2 regions of the Paenibacillus sp. 01T47 genome follow, and region 1 is predicted to be linked to the other one. Evidence: predicted binding sites of a transcription regulator. Region 1 holds the regulator's gene; the other holds the start of a gene.
The links. Region 1 encodes NrdR, which represses ribonucleotide reductase genes. Its sites were predicted from a motif close to AACACNATATATNGTGTT; they were not measured.

Region 1 (8,467 bases):
TTGCGTTAACAGCAGAAGAAGCAAAAGCAGTAGCTGTTGCTGATAAATATTTAGATCAATTCCTTGCTGTTGATAAAGTTGTGTTTGGTTTCCCATTATGGAACCTAACAATCCCAGCTGTGCTACACACATATATTGATTATTTAAACCGAGCAGGTAAAACATTTAAATATACACCAGACGGTCCAGTGGGACTTATGGGGAATAAGAAAATTGCATTATTAAACGCTAGTGGCGGTGTATATTCTGAAGGACCAAAAGCTGACGTTGAAATGGCTGTTAAATATGTAGCAAGTATGATGAGCTTCTTCGGAGTAAATGATACAGAGACAATTGTGATAGAAGGCCACAATCAATTCCCAGAAAAAGCAGAAGAGATAATTGCGGATGGTCTTGAAAAAGCTCTTAAAGTAGCAAGTAAATTCTAACTAGTAAAACAATTACCACTGAATATGGCAGTATCAACACTTTTATAGTGGTGGTACTGCTTTTTTATTGGCTTTTCTTACTACTTTCCTTCGATGCCCACTCACTTCATTACGTCCGCGCGGACTGAACCTCGGGGTATCGAAATTTTGATTAAACTTTCACAGAAGCTTTTTCAATGATGCACTGCTCAGCGGTAAATTTCGATGCCGTGCTCCTACACTGACGCTTCGTGCGCGCGATCTGCCCCTTGCTAGGCTCCACCAAATAATAAAAAAACCACTTCAACAGAAGTGGTTTGAATGGTTTATTATGGTGGAGCCTAGGGGGATCGAACCCCTGACCTCATCGCTGCCAGCGATGCGCTCTCCCAGCTGAGCTAAGGCCCCAAATGACGACAAGATTGATCTTAGCATAGGGTCGTCAAAACTGTCAATCTTTATCTATCATACCATTGAGCGGGTGTTTGGACAGCAAATTATTGAGCTCCTTCATGAACATATCTATGTCCTTGAATTGGCGATAAACAGATGCGAACCTGACATAAGCTACCTCATCTACAGGATAAAGCTCGTTCATAACGATTCCACCAATATCGCTGCTATCAACCTCGGCATGTGCCGTTGTGCGCAGCTCCTTCTCAACCTCGGATACGATTACCTCTAGGCGCTCCACTGGAACCGGACGCTTCTCGCAGGCGCGGATAAGACCCCGCAATATTTTGTCACGGCTGAACTCTTCACGGCTGCCATCTTTTTTGATGACGATCAGAGGCGTCTCTTCAATCATTTCGAATGTCGTGAAGCGGCGGCTGCACTTTTCGCATTCACGGCGGCGGCGAATGGATTTGTTTTCGTTGGCGGGCCTTGAATCTAATACTTTCGTTCCGGCATAGTCGCAGTATGGGCATTTCATGATGCGTATTGCCTCCTTTCTTAGTCGCTTGAGCCTCAAAAATGGACTCTTCGAAAAAAAATTTTAATTTCCATGTAATTCCTGTAATGAAGTTCAGATTTTTGCACATAATACTTTTACCAACCGCAAGGAGGTGAACATACATGAGCGCATCCCGCAGCAGTAACCAATTGGTAGTGCCACAAGCGACAGCTGCCCTTGACCAAATGAAATATGAAGTTGCTCAAGAGCTAGGCATCGCAATTCCGCAAGACGGATACTACGGCAACATGGCTACAAAAGACGCAGGCTCCATCGGGGGATACATTACCCGTCGCCTAGTGCAAATTGCCGAGCAATCCCTTGCTGGTCAATACAAATAATGATTCATTAAAAGTTGTATGAATAACCGAAGCTTTGGCAGGGCTCGTCCATGAAGAGACGAGCCTCCAAGGCTTCATTTATTTTCGTTATCGTTAAGGATCATCCATTAAAGACTAGGATATAAGTCCTTATACTTATTATAATAGTAAATGACTCGCTGCACATAGTGTCTAGTTTCTCCAAACGGAATTTCTTTAACCGATTCGATTGTTCCATCCCAAGTCCCCGAATCAAGCCACTTGCGAACATTTCCTGGACCCGCGTTGTATGCAGCAATTGCAGCTATCTTATTTTGATCAAATTGTTGATTAAGAGATCTTAAATACCACGCACCAACCTCAATGCTAACGTCTGCACGATTCATTAGCATGTCATCCGTTACGGCTTGAAATCCTGCTTTTTGAACGACCCATGCAGCCGTATCAGGCATAATTTGCATTAAGCCCAGTGCACCCTTCTTCGATTCCTTGCCTGTCTGAAAATTGCTTTCACTGCGAATAATCGCGGCCACTAAATGCGACTCAACGCCATAGTTAGAAGCACTTGCACGAATGTCTTCTTTGTAATGAACCGGATACATCCACTCCGCAAGCCAATCTGATTTGAGAAATAAAATCGTCAATAAACCAAGCAGCAGGACGAGCAGCACCCTTTTCTTTTGGAATACCCTCATGGCATACACTTACTTTTCCAAAATTCATCCAGCTGATGCTGCGTCTCCTCCAGCGATCCGCTGTTATCGATGACCCAATCCGCTTTCAGTCTCTTTTGCTCAATATCCATTTGCAATGCGATGCGCCGGCTTGCTTCTTCCTCAGGCAATTGGTTTCGTTCCATTAAGCGCTTTTTTTGAAGCTCCGCGGGTACATATACGACCAATATGCCCTCGTACAGATGCTCCTGCTTCGTCTCGTATAGCAGCGGCACGTCAACTACTACTAATCGTTCTGGATACTGCTCTGCGTAAGTATGTATGGTTTGCTGCATCCGCGCCCGTATAGCTGGATGGGTTATGGATTCAAGCTTTGCTAGTGATTGTTTATCGCGAAACACAATTTCGCCGAGAGCTTTGCGGTTAAGAGAACCGTCTGTTTCAAGGACAGCTTGTCCAAACGTAGAGGCGATTGCCTCTAATGCTGGTTCCCCGGGAAGTACAACCTCCCTTGCGACTTGATCGGCATCGACCAGCAGCGCACCGCGTTCGACGAGCATGTTTGCGATTGTGCTTTTGCCGCTGGCAATACCGCCGGTTAATCCGATTATCATCCTTTTCACCTCAAATTATAACAGCTTCATGATTCCGATTATGATTAATAATATGCCTGGCAGCATAGCTAATGTCTGCATGCCTTTCCAAGCGGAGAAACGAAAGCCAAAACGGATACCGCCAACAAGAAAAAGCGCACTTGCCGCCGCTATCGTTAAAGCCGTAAGTAAGGAAGGCAATCCGATCAACGCAGCCCCAAGTCCAGCTCCAAATGCATCAAGTGATAATGCAAAGCCAAGCATGACGGCCTCCGATGCAGAGATGGTGCCTGATTTATCGACGTCAGCCGACTGTGGCGTGCGCAAAATCTGAATAACGAGCCCTAGACGCTTCAGCTCTACCATAACGACAAGCGCAGCACTCGCGATCTCTCCGGCATGTGTTTTTGCGCCAGCTTCTGCCGAAGCAGCACTTTCTTGTACTGCGGTTTCTACGTGCTCATGCCTCACATCATCCTGCTGCTGTTTGTTTCGTCTAAGCTGCAATAGCGCCCAGACACCAATCAGCATGAGGACACATGCGCCAATGAGACGCGCAACGAATTCAGACAGGAACGTGGTTATCAATCCGCCAACCTGCATGGACAAATAAATAATAATACCAGAGCAGCAAGCAATAATCAGTATTGACACGATCGGTATGCGGATCCTCCGCAAACCGTAAGTAACGCCAACACCAAAACCGTCTACGCTAACAGCAACAGCAAGAACTAATAGTGAAACTACATGCGCGAACAATGTTTTAGTCCCTCCCCGCACAGCGGCGATCCGGCTTACAAGAAGCTGTAAGTAGACATCCGCCTATTGTTCGTAACACACTTATCATATGCGGGGAGTATTTGACTGTGCATGCTGGTTAACATTTGCTGCGATTCGTATTATTTTCCTGATGCTTGCAATGTCTGGCATTTATTGCAAATATGCGTACCTCGGCCGCCAACGACAAATTTATGAATCGGTCTTGAACAGGTTGGACAAGGCTCATCCTTCTTGCCGTATACAAGCAGCTGATGCTGAAACATTCCCATCTCGCCTTGTCCATTAACGTACGATTTAATGGACGAACCGCCTGCTTCAACCGCATTTCCCAGTGTCGAGCGTATCGCTTCATAAAGTCGCTTCCATTCGGCCGGCTTCAATGTGTTAGGTGTTCGCTCCGGATGAATGCGTGCTTGAAATAAAGCTTCGTCTACATAGATGTTGCCCAAACCGACAATATGCTCTTGATTAAGCAATAGCGGCTTAATCTTAGTCGCGCGTTTCTCGAGTTTTCCGCGAAGCGCTTCTAGCGTAAAAGCTGGCTCAAGCGGCTCTATACCAAGCTTGTTAAGCGGCGGAAGCTCAAGCTCCTGCCCTTCTTGGAATAAATGCATCGTACCGAACTGGCGAACGTCCTTATAACGCAAATCCGTGCCATCTTCAAAATGAAAGATAACATGGGTATGCAGCTCAATCGGCTCTTCCGATGGGAAAACCCCATATCGGCCTTCCATTCGCAAATGCGATACAAGTACGAGCCCGTCCAAGATGATCCGCAAAAACTTGCCGCGCCGCTCAACCGTCTGGATCGTATGTCCGACAAGCGCATCCGCGAACTGTTCAGGTTCTGCTGGACGCTGTATAATACGCGGGAGTCTAACGGTTACTGATTGGATTCGTTTTCCCGCTACAAGTTCAATTAATGTTCTTCTTACTGTTTCTACCTCTGGCAATTCAGGCATTTCTCCTCACCTCAACAACCATTATACCCGAAACTGCCCGCCAGTGGGTTACTTTGCTTCATACCAATTGTCACCGAAACTCATATCGGCCTTCAAAGGAACGTCAAGCTTGAGCGCTCCAGCCATCACTTCAGGCACAAGCGTCTTCATCAGCTCCAGCTCCTCTTGCGGCACTTCGAACACGAGCTCATCGTGCACCTGCAGCAGCATGCGGCTCTTCAGCTTGCGTTCGCGCAGCGCAGCATCCATATGGACCATGGCCAGCTTAATAATATCTGCCGCAGTACCTTGAATCGGTGTATTCATCGCCGTACGTTCAGCAAAGGATCGCAAGTTGAAATTAGAAGCATTGATGTCATTCAGATAACGCCTGCGCTCAAGCAGTGTAGCCACATACCCGTCGCGCTTCGCTTGCTGAACGATATCGTGCATATATTGGCGAACGCCTTTGAAAACTTCCTTGTAATCTGCAATAAACTTTCCAGCTTCATTACGGGAAATGCCAAGGTTTTGCGATAAGCCAAAATCGCTGATGCCATACACGATGCCGAAGTTGACCGCTTTTGCCGAACGACGCATGTTGGAATCAACCTCCTCGGCAGTTACGCCGAATACATCCATCGCGGTTTTGGTGTGAATATCCATGTCCTTAATGAACGCTTCCTTCATATTCTCATCATCAGCAATATGTGCGAGCACACGAAGCTCAATTTGTGAATAGTCAGCTGCTACGATGGACCAGCCCGGCTCGGACGGTACAAAGGCTTTCCTAATTTGGCGTCCTTCCTCAAGACGAATCGGAATGTTCTGCAGGTTAGGGAACTGACTGCTTAGACGACCGGTAGCTGCAATGGTCTGGCGATAATACGTGTGTATTTTGCCTGTTTCCTTGCGCACCTCTTTAAGCAAGCCCTCTACATAAGTAGATTGCAGCTTCGAGAGCTGACGATAATGCAGGATAAGCGGAATAATCTCGTGATAAGGAGCAAGCTCCTCCAGTACCTCAGCATCCGTCGAATAACCTGTTTTCGTCTTTTTCTTAGCAGGCAGGCCAAGCTTCTCGAATAAAATCTCACCCAGCTGCTTTGGCGATCCGATATTAAATTCCGTACCAGCAAGCTTGTACACGCTGCTAATGATTGTTGTCAGCTTACTCTCCAAATTACGGCCAAGCGCCTCCAGCTCCTCCGACTTTACTTTAATGCCCTGAAACTCCATCCCTGCAAGAATGCGGGACAATGGATGCTCCATGTCAAAATAAAGCTTGCTCATGCCCGTATTGCTTAGCTCTTCGGTTAACAGAGGCACGAGCTTCCGAACCGCTTCCGCTTTCAGCGATAAATGGCGGTAAAGCGTATCGGCATCAGGCACTCTGAATTTCGCGCCTTTGCCATAAACAGCTTCATCCGGCGGCAGTGTCGACAAGCCTTGCTTCTCATTAATGCCGCTTAATGTCTGGCTTGCTTCTGTAGGATCGAGCAAATATGCTGCCAGCTGCACATCAAAAGCAGAACCCTCGAAGCTGATTCCGCTCCATTTGAGTGCCAGCTCCACCTTATGGAGATCAAAGCCGTATTTCGGCTTGTCCGCTTGTTCGAGCCAGTCGCGAAGCTTCGCTGCGAAAGGCTGCTTAAGCACTGAATATGGCATTACAAACACAGCTTCATCAGTAGCGATAGCAAGGCCAATCAGCTCGGCATGATGCGGATTCTCCCCAATGGCTTCGATATACAAGCCATTTTTGTCCGACTTCTGGAGCAGTTGAATAAGCTTCTCCAGCATCTCTGCGTCTTTTTCTGATTCGATCACATTAATATTCAAATCAGCTGCAGCAGCTTCGGCTTCCTTATCCATATCACCCGCTTCAGCACCTAGCTCCAGGCGATCAATTAATGATTTAAATTCCAGCTTGCGGAACGCCTCAGCCAGCTTCGAACCATCATACCCGGCATAACGAATGTCATCGATAGACTTTTCTATAGGCACTTCACGGAAGATCGTCGCCAAGCGCTTGCTCATCGTAGCATCATCTTTATGGCTCTCAATGTTTTCCTTCAGCTTGCCCTTCAGCTTGTCCAAGTTATCAAGCACGCTTTCAACGGATCCATGCTCATGAAGCAGCTTAAGCGCCGTTTTTTCGCCTACGCCCGGAACACCAGGGATGTTGTCAGAGGTATCCCCCATGAGCCCCTTAAGATCGATAATTTGCATCGGCACAAGGCCGTATTTCTCTTGGATCGTCTCTGGTGTGTAAAGTTCAACATCACTAACGCCTTTGCGTGTTACCGCAATGGTTACTTTGTCTGAAGCAAGCTGCAGCATATCTTTATCTCCAGTAACGACAAAAGTTTCTACACCTTTCTCGTCAGCTGCCTTCGTTAGCGTACCGATAATATCATCGGCCTCATAACCGGACAGCTCAAACTGCGAAATGCTAAAGGCTTGAAGCAGCTCCTTAAGCACTGGAAATTGTTCTGACAGCTCTGGCGGTGTCTTTTGTCTGCCGCCTTTATATTCCGCATAACCTTCATGGCGAAAAGTGACCTTGCCGGCATCAAATGCAACCAGCACATGAGTCGGCTTTTCTTGTTCAAGCAGCTTAAGCAGCATCGTTGTAAACCCAAAAATCGCATTCGTGTGATTGCCCGCCGAATTCGTAAGCGGCGGCAAAGCAAAAAATGCACGGTAGATTATACTGTTTCCGTCAATTAGCATCCATTTTTCCATAAGGAATCAACACCTTCTTTATGTAACATTCATACCTTTAAGTATACCACAAAAAGGGCTATTCCCAAGCATCACTGCGATGGGATAGCCCTTTTTTGTATCGGTTACATCATCATGGAATGAAATGGAGCAGGCCTGCCTAATAAATAACCTTGAGCATATTCAATCCCCATCTCACGCACCTTCGCAAGCTCCGCTTCAAGTTCTATGCCTTCGGCAATTATGGAAATATCCATTTTTGCTGCAATCTGAACCAGCGTGTACAAAATATGCTCTTTCATCTCATCCAAGTGGATATTCTGAATAATCGACCGATCCACCTTCAAATAATCAGGTCGCAGCTCAGCGATAGATTGCAATGACGAATAACCCGCTCCAACATCATCAATTGCAATTTGATAACCTTGGCTTCGGTAATGCTCCAGCGCCTTCTTCACAGAGCCAAAATCCGCGATTGAGCTTCGTTCTGTAATTTCAAATACGACATGATGGGGCGATAGCTTATGCTGCTCCAGCAGACTGAGTGTTTGGCCAGGCGAGAAGCTTGGATCCTCCATAATTTGCGCCATCACATTGATGAATAGCTTTTGCCCTGGCATGAGCCTCAGACAGCCGTCTATCGCCTTTTCTCTAGCCAGTCTATCCAAGCTATAAGTCAATCCTTCCTGCTCAGCACACTGAAAGAGCTCCATAGGTCCATTAAACCAAGTTTGATCCTGCGTACGTGATAGCGCTTCGAAGCCAAATACCTCTCCTTCGCGCTGCAGCGATACGATAGGCTGATATACTGGCTGAATAAGCCGCTCGCTAATGACTCGTTCCAGCGCTCGGCGCTTCAAGCTTCGTTCCATCGATCCTGCAGATTGCCCGTGCAAAATTGCTTTTTTCATCGCATCATACCAGACGAGGCCATCCACAGGGTCATTGTCATTGGGTACGACAGATACACCAACATGGAGCTTCCCAAACACATCAGCTAGCCCCTCATAGCAGATCTCCTCTGCAAATTGTTTCTCCCAATCAGCGGTATGCTTATAGGCCAGCTCAAG
Region 2 (8,467 bases), on a different contig from region 1:
TCTCGATTTTTTCGTCGCTAATCCGTATAGCAGCAAGCTCTACAGCCTTTCCTTCCAAAGCTCTGCGCACGTCAAGAATATGAAGAAGAAACTTCTTCTCATTCTCAATTTTCACCTTTCCGCTATAGCGATAGGACTCAGAATCATTAACAAATATACCTTTTCCATTCACCACTTTAACAATATCGATAGCTTCAAGATACCTCAGTGCTTCGCGCAAAGAGGAACGTCCTACACCTAATAATTTAGTCAGTTCTTCGGCTGATGGAAGCTTGTCCCCCTCCTGCAAACCTTTAACCTCGATGTATTTTTGAATCTCTTCTGAGACCAACTCATGAACATTTTGTTTCTTAACTTTCTGAATCATTTCTATCATCCTTTTTACCTTTCAGATAGGTGAATCTTATTCGATTATATGTATTTTGTCAATAAAGCGCTCTCTTTTTGCAAGCATTGCTTACAAGCTGATAGAGTCTGAGTTTACCATTTTCACAACTAATATTTTGCTAGATGAGAGATGAGAACGCTCCTTCAAACATAAAATAAGAAAAACTTGCTTATTTACTTTCTATTTTTTAATTTCGGTATTTCCTATTTAATGATAGTAGAATCTTACCTCCATAAGGGAAAGAGGTGCTGCCATGCTTGAGCAGATTATTCTAGTTAGCAGCTTTACGTTTATTATTCATTTTGCAGAAACGATTACATACTCTCTTCGATTAGCTGGCGTGCGTATGGGAAAAATAGCAGTCGCTATATCACTAACTGGCATTATCCTGCTCGTATCGCGAACAGCCAACATGGTGCAAGCACCGCTTATGGGAAAGCTCATCGATTCCGCCAAAACTTCCATGGAGTATTCACTGATTGAGCAATTTCGAATCATAATCTTAAGTGCGTCACTCGGAACAATTGCTGCGATGCTAGCATTCCCAACCGCGGTCATGCTGGCTAGACGAGTCATTGCCCATTTGGAGGTAGCAGGCTCTATCCCAGGCTTGCTGAGAACGACGGTATCTATTGAGAAACTTAAAAACTCGCGCTCACATATCCGTCTACCAAAGCTGGGGATGCTGGCGCGATTAAGAATTGGCGGCATACCGAAACGATTGTTTTTACTCAACATTATCGTAACCGCGGTATATACGATTGGCGTGCTGGCCGCTTTACTCGCTTCTTCTATGACGACCGAGCATGCGATTTCCGCTTCTCAATCATCAGGGCTCATTAATGGGGTAGCAACGATACTGCTAGCACTTCTTATTGATCCTGAAATCGGCTTATTGACGGATAAAGTGCTAAAGGGAGAGAAAAAAAGCGCTGCGTTAACTAAAGTATTCGGTCTGCTTATGTTGTCCCGTGTGATGGGCACCGTGCTGGCACAATTACTGCTCGTACCGGCAGCAACCTTGATATTGTGGGTCGTATCTAGATAAAAAAAAGAATGTTAACTTGCTTGAGGAGGAAAGTCATGCTGTGGTCACATTTATTTTTCAAGCAGGAACGTTACAAATATTTTCCAAAACATATCGCGATCATTATGGACGGCAACGGGAGATGGGCAACTCGCAAAGGGCTGCCGCGAAACGTTGGACACTTTTACGGGATGAAAACGATGCAGAAAATCATAAAAAGATCGATTTCGCTAAAGCTTAGCTGCTTGACCTTATATGCATTTTCAACAGAGAACTGGAGAAGGCCGAAAGCCGAGGTTGATTATTTATTGGAGCTGCCTATCAAATATTTTCAGAATCAAACGATCGACGAATTAAATAAAAAAAATGTAAAAGTAACTTATATCGGCGACATTAGCTCGTTTCCTGCTCATACAGTGGATGTCATACAGCGAACCTGTGAAATAACGAAGAACAACACTGGCATGCTTCTAAATATGGCTCTTAATTACGGGGGGAGAACTGAAATCCTGCAAGCTGCAAAAAAGCTCATCGCAAGCGGAGCAGACCCGCTCACTTTCGATGAACAATTTGAGAAAGCGATCGCTACCTCCGATTATCCGCCAGTTGATTTAATCATTCGGACAAGCGGTGAAAAGAGGCTGAGCAACTTTCTACTATGGCAGGCAGCGTATGCTGAATTATGGTTTACGGATAAAAGCTGGCCGGATTTCAACTATGCCCTATTGAACGATGCGATACAAAATTATTCGAAAAGAAAAGAACGGGAATAATGAACCTGCAAAGACCAAACCCTTCACCTATACGAGGAGAATGGTCTTTTTTGTTTGAAAATCATGCTAGTTTTGTTTCGCTATTTCTACAAACTTGGCATTGAATTGCTGAGCAATCTCATCCAAATGTGGAGTCAAAACATTAGATTTTTGTTTTAAAATTGTAAGCTTATTCATTAACGCTGCGATTTCATAGGGGGATCCATCGATTAATCATTTGCATGAGCAGCTTTTTGTTCTTCGCCATTTTTTTGAATTGATTATCGCTTGTTATGCTAATTGCGTTCATCGCCAATACGGGGACGATATGACTTTTAAGCCATATCGTCGAACAATTGTGGACACTGCTGGAGCGTCATCATATCTTTCCAGAGCCAGCCTAACTCTTTTGCATTATTGGAAAGACTACACAAAATAAAAAAGAGAACCATGAGGTTCTCTTTTTTTGCTTGCCTAATTCATTTCTATACCCTATTAATTACACTTGCTAAAGCCGCACTGCGTACACTGCTTGCAGCCTTCTATATTAATAAGCGCTGCCGAGCCGCAAGAGGGGCACAAATCTACGGAAGTAGTGTCTACAGCAGCTTTGGAGATCGCCGGATAATCCGCAGACGCTGCTGCTTCTTCTCTTTGCACTATTTTCGCTGCCGTCTCCTGCTCCGTCCCATTCTCCATATGAATCTCAAGCGATTTTGCAACGGCATCCGCAATGGACTCCACTCGGTTGACTCCGAATCCAATTGCCCCCGATCCGCCGATCCCTTTCAAATGCTTGACGAGCAGCTTCACCTTGTTTCCATGATCACCATAACGCAGAAATAACGAACATACACGCCCTAATGCTTCAGCCATCGCAAACACATCCGAACCTGCCTTGCCTACGTTCAAGAAAATTTCTGCTGGTGTGCCATTCAGATCATTTATCGTAATATAAGCCATGCCAAATGGTGTGTTCACCTTATAGGTCGCACCCCGCAGCACCTGCGGTCTGCGTTTATACTGCTTATCCAGCTCCTGCTCAGGTTGCACGGCTGCTGGGACAACGGCTTCCACCAAATCCGCATCAAATGATGCTTCTGTTTTCTCTTCTTTTGAAGACGTTGAGAGAACTTGAACATCACGACTGCCATCTCGGTAAATCGTCACACCCTTGCAGCCGAGCTCAAAAGCAAGCTCATACAATCTTCCTGTTTCTTCCACTGTGAAATCTGCCGGGCAATTGGCTGTTTTGGAAATAGAGCTGTCCACCCAGCGTTGTATAGCCGCCTGTACCCGAATATGATCCTCAGCCGACAAACTCATCGAGGTTACGAAATAATCTGGAAGCTCCTCCCCCGGATGAGACGCCTTCCAAGACGCTGCAATCGGAACATCTTGTTTGTCAAAACCAAGACGACTTTGACGATAGTATTCGAATGCAAAATAAGGCTCGATTCCCGTAGACGTTCCGACCATTGTTCCTGTGCTGCCAGTCGGCGCTTGTGTAATGACCGTCACATTTCGCATGCCGTTCAAGGCCACATTGTCGCCAATCTCCGGAAATTCGGCTATCAATTGCTTCATAAATCCGCTTTGAACATATTTATCAGCTTCAAACGCTTGGAACGAACCTTTCTCAGCAGCGATTTCTGAAGACGCCAAATAAGACTCCCTAGCCATAAATCCATACAACTTATCTAGAAAAACCAATGACTCTGCGCTGCCGTATCGGATACGCAGCTTAATCATAAGCTCAGCTAGTCCCATCGTTCCGAGCCCAATACGCCGCTCAAGCTTTTGATTGCGCTCATTTTCTTCAAAATGATAGGGTGTTTTGTCGATGACATTATCAAGGAATCTTACAGACCAGCGTGTAACTTTAGCAAGTTCATCCCAAGCAACGTCATGCTTCTCTTCATCATAAAACTTCGATAGGTTTACAGCTGACAAGTTACAGACGCCCCAGCCCGGCAAGCCTTGTTCACCGCAAGGGTTCGTACTAATAATGGGATTGAAATACCAGCTGTTCGACATTTGATTATAATACTCCATAAAGACAACGCCAGGCTCGGCTGACTTCCATGCGGATTCAATAATCGCTTGCCATATTTTACGAGCGCGCACCGTTTTGTAGGGGATAACCTTTTTGCCAAGCTTGCGCCATGCATCCAGATCACCGGTCCATAGCTCGTTATATTCTATATCTTTGGTATCTGGAAATACGAGCTCCCATTCCAAATCTTCCTTTACAGCCCGCATAAAAGCGTTGCTGATACATACCGACAGATTGGCATTGGTCACTTGACCCATCGTTTGTTTGACCGTTATAAACTCTAATACGTCCGGGTGCCAATCATTTATCATAAGCATCAAGGCGCCTCGGCGGCTGCCGCCCTGCTCAATGAGTCCCGTTGCATAGCTGAACAGCCCGCCCCATGACACGGCACCGCTCGATGAACCGTTCACTCCTGCAACTATCGCTCTTCGAGGTCGCAGCGAAGATAAATTCATCCCAACGCCGCCGCCGCGCGCCATAATTTCAGTCATCTCCGTGAGCGTTGTCATGATGCCTCCGCGGCTATCCTTAGGCGAGGGAATGACATAACAATTAAATAGCGTCAGCTCTTCACTAGCTCCAGCCCCCGCTGCAATTCTCCCGCCCGGAACCAGCTTCCAATCATCTAATAAGTATCTGAATTTGTCCCGCCATTCCTTTTGTTTCTCTGATCCATCTTCAACGGATGCCATCGCATCTGCAAGACGATCCCACATTTCCTCAGGCGTTTTCTCAATCGTAAGCGTAAGTTTCTCTGTTGTAGACTCCACATGCTCGCCGTTTCTAAGCTTTACGGTAACCTTGCTGCCATCACGGGCGATAACTTCTCCGACTTCCTTGACAGGGAATTTCGGATCATCCTTCGTTAGAACAAGCACGATATCGCCGATCGCCGTTTTACTCGTATCTGCATTTTTCCACGCATATCGATCCAAAAAGATTTTTTCACTAAGGCCCTCAAGCCGATTTCCACCAGACATCTCCATCGCAGCTGCTTCCTCCCTCATACTAACGTGCTGAAGGCATAAGTAAGATCAGATATGCTTTTAGCACAATATATTGTGTCATAAAACCATTATACTATACTACATATTGATTTTCATGCTCGTTTGTGGCGAAATTTAGCAAACCTGTCCGCTTACATGCCCACTCTCGTTATATTGCTAGTCCATCCTCTTTTTTAAGCAGCATCTTATTAATATTAGATGAAAAGGCAATACTAATAACAACTTATCCCTTTTACTGCGGAAGGAGCTGTACTAGATGACATTTCAGACGACGCCGCAGGCTGCCTCAGGAGAAGCAGGCACTGCCTTTACTTCTCGCAAGCTTCATCCTTTAGTTGAGCTGCAGCATGACCGCTCTTGGTTTGAAGAACTGCAAAACCGTTTAACAAAAGGCGGCCCATGGGATGATTGGACGTTATATCAGCTCGCTATGGAAGCCGAGCAAGCGAAACGAATTGAAAGCTTCGAAGAATTGTTATGCTTGCGATCTCTTCCAGCCTTCGAGCCAATGGCACATCAAATCAGCACAGCGCGCAAAGTGGTGCATGAAATGGGCGGCCGTGCGATTTTGGCCGATGAGGTTGGACTTGGCAAAACGATCGAAGCAGGACTCGTGCTCAAAGAATATATTGTGCGCGGTTTAGCTAAGCGTATTCTTATTCTTGTCCCCGCTTCACTTGTGCTTCAATGGGTGCGTGAGCTTAATCAGAAATTCGGCATCTCTGCCGTAGCCCAGAAGAAGGAGCATACATGGGGATATGATGTAGTTGTCGCTTCTATCGATACCGCAAAACGTGATCCGCATCGCGAGATTGTGCTTGGAACAGATTATGACATCATCATCATCGATGAAGCACATAAGCTGAAAAACAAGAAAACGACGAACTATCAGTTTGCTAATCTTTTACGCAAAAAATATTGCTTGCTCCTTACGGCTACCCCTATCCAAAACGATATGGACGAGCTGTTCAATCTCATTACGCTGCTCAAGCCTGGTCAATTGGGCGGCCAAAGTGAATTTGCAGCAAACTTTGTTGTCGACAAGCGGCTTCCGAAAAATGAAGATCAGCTGCAGGAAGCACTCTCTGGCGTCATGATTCGGAATCGGCGCGGGGACGGCGGCATTCATTTCACGAAACGTTTTGTCAAAAATATACCGCTTACTCTCTCAGAAGAAGAGAAAGCGCTGTACGACGCGGTGACGGGCTTCGTTAAGGAACGGTATGAAGAAAGCGGCGGCGATTTATCGAGCATGCTCTCACTCGTTACCCTTCAGCGTGAAGTATGCAGCAGCCGCGATGCGGTTTTTCTAACGCTTGTAAATCTATTTAAGAAAACGTCCGAGGACTCCCCTATGCGTCCAAAAATATGGGAGCTCGTAGAGAAAATTCGTAATATCAAAGCTAATACCAAAGCAGAGAAAGCGATGGAGCTTGTCAAAGAGATGGATGACAAGGTTATCATTTTCACTGAATACAGGGCTACTCAGGAATATTTGCTGCAGTTTTTCCGTGCTCAAAATATGATTGCCGTCCCTTATCGCGGCGGTATGAACCGCGGCAAAAAGGATTGGATGATGGATTTATTCCGCGGGCGCGCGCAAATCCTCATCGCAACGGAAGCTGGCGGCGAAGGGATAAACCTGCAATTTTGCCACCACATGATTAATTTCGATCTGCCTTGGAATCCAATGAGAGTCGAACAACGCATTGGACGGGTGCATCGCCTTGGGCAAACGGAAGACGTAAAAATCTACAATCTGTGCACAATCGGTACCATTGAAGAGCATATCGTCAACCTATTGCATGAAAAAATAAACCTGTTCGAGCTTGTTATTGGCGAGCTTGATCATATTTTGGAGCGTTTTGAAAAAGGGGATGGCTCGCTGGAGCAGCGACTTGCTCGAATGCTGCTAGAATCGGGCAACGATACGGATTTAAAACAAAAAATTAATCATTTGGGCTCCTCCCTCAGCCGCATTCGTGAAGAGGTGCTGACAGGCGAAAACCCGCTGCCGACAAGTCCCGACCTGCTAGTGAATTTGGATACGCTTGGACAAACCGTGGAGGTGCAGCCTTGAACGAAAAACAGGTGCACAAATTTGTAAACCGCTATTTAGAAGCTACCGAATGCTCAATTTTAGAAAAATCACCAAGCCATTTCACGGTGAAGCTCTCTCCTCACGCCGACCGTGAACTTACGAATCGTCCCTACTACTGGAGCTTCGTCGATCGTGTCGACGCAGAACCAGAGACGATGACATTCTTGTTTGTAACGGACAAGAACAAATATGACGCTGCCGAGGAGCTCAAAAAAATTGAAGTCGTGAACGCCGAACAGGATGCTGCGCTGAACGCGCAAGATACAGCAGCGAATGCCGCTCTTGGGCGTTCGCTAGGCTTCATTCACGGCAGCTTAGCGGCACCCGTTCGCATTCCGCGTGAAGACTTGTTTTTTGGCGCACGCAAGCTCGAGCAAATATTTGATGCTGCAAAAGCTAAGGGCAGCTTCGTCCATTTGTTTCAGGAGTCAGACAAACGCTCGAACAATCCCTTTACCTCGACCCCTTACACCGCATGGCTGTCTGTCAATATGCGGGTAGAGTTCGCTTGTGATCGCAAGCGCGAAGAAATTCATAGTTACGGTGTCTCGCTCGCGACTGGCCAATGTGTGGAGCATTTCTACGATCGCTTGCTTACGCACAAGCTTACGCCTCGCCTGCCGGCAAATATTCATATCACCAAAAATGGCCTCTCCTTCAATAAAGCGCTTAGCATCATAGAGCAAACGTTGGAGCGCAAGCTTCGCAGCTATGATTACAGCTGGGCTGAGAGTGCATCAGCAAGGTTGAAGGAAGAGCTTGACCGAATTAACGGCTACTACGAGCCGCTTGTTAAGAATGCAATCGAAGAAAACAAACCAGCGATTGAGGAGCAATTCGCTCAGCGTCAATCCGAAATCAGATGGCAATATGAGCCTAGAGTGACTGCGTCCGCCATTAACTGCGGCATCTTTCATCTCGAGGGTATCGATTGACATGGATCTGACGTTATCCGCAGCAATACGTCAAAAAAAGGCGGTCACAAGGCCGCCCTTACGCGACAGGTTGCAACAGCCTTCTTAAAGCTTGTCCTATACAATGATATGGAGGTGATTAATTATGCCAAAAAAATTCATCAAGCTTACAGCGGCATGTGTTTTGACCGCTATTGTATTGTATGCAGGCGGATTGCA

Region 2: AC1DOV_RS18965 (adenosylcobalamin-dependent ribonucleoside-diphosphate reductase) is a predicted target of NrdR. The motif match lies at 5,275-5,292, and genes of this name have one in related genera.

The regions. Positions count from the first base shown of each region.
Region 1 covers NZ_JBFTPA010000012.1:161,611-170,077, reverse strand. The annotation lists gene AC1DOV_RS22320 (FMN-dependent NADH-azoreductase) at 1-428, shown strand, start outside; tRNA gene AC1DOV_RS22315 (tRNA-Ala) at 740-815, opposite strand; gene nrdR (transcriptional regulator NrdR) at 859-1,341, opposite strand; gene AC1DOV_RS22305 (alpha/beta-type small acid-soluble spore protein) at 1,485-1,703, shown strand; gene AC1DOV_RS22300 (lytic transglycosylase domain-containing protein) at 1,811-2,377, opposite strand; gene coaE (dephospho-CoA kinase) at 2,374-2,970, opposite strand; gene AC1DOV_RS22290 (MntP/YtaF family protein) at 2,986-3,708, opposite strand; gene mutM (DNA-formamidopyrimidine glycosylase) at 3,849-4,691, opposite strand; gene polA (DNA polymerase I) at 4,740-7,418, opposite strand; gene AC1DOV_RS22275 (EAL domain-containing protein) at 7,523-8,467, opposite strand, start outside.
Region 2 covers NZ_JBFTPA010000009.1:81,664-90,130, reverse strand. The annotation lists gene AC1DOV_RS18980 (FadR/GntR family transcriptional regulator) at 1-367, opposite strand, end outside; gene AC1DOV_RS18975 (lipid II flippase Amj family protein) at 642-1,436, shown strand; gene uppS (polyprenyl diphosphate synthase) at 1,472-2,188, shown strand; gene AC1DOV_RS18965 (adenosylcobalamin-dependent ribonucleoside-diphosphate reductase) at 2,663-5,212, opposite strand; gene AC1DOV_RS18960 (DEAD/DEAH box helicase) at 5,490-7,313, shown strand; gene AC1DOV_RS18955 (YqhG family protein) at 7,310-8,269, shown strand; gene AC1DOV_RS18950 (hypothetical protein) at 8,394-8,467, shown strand, end outside.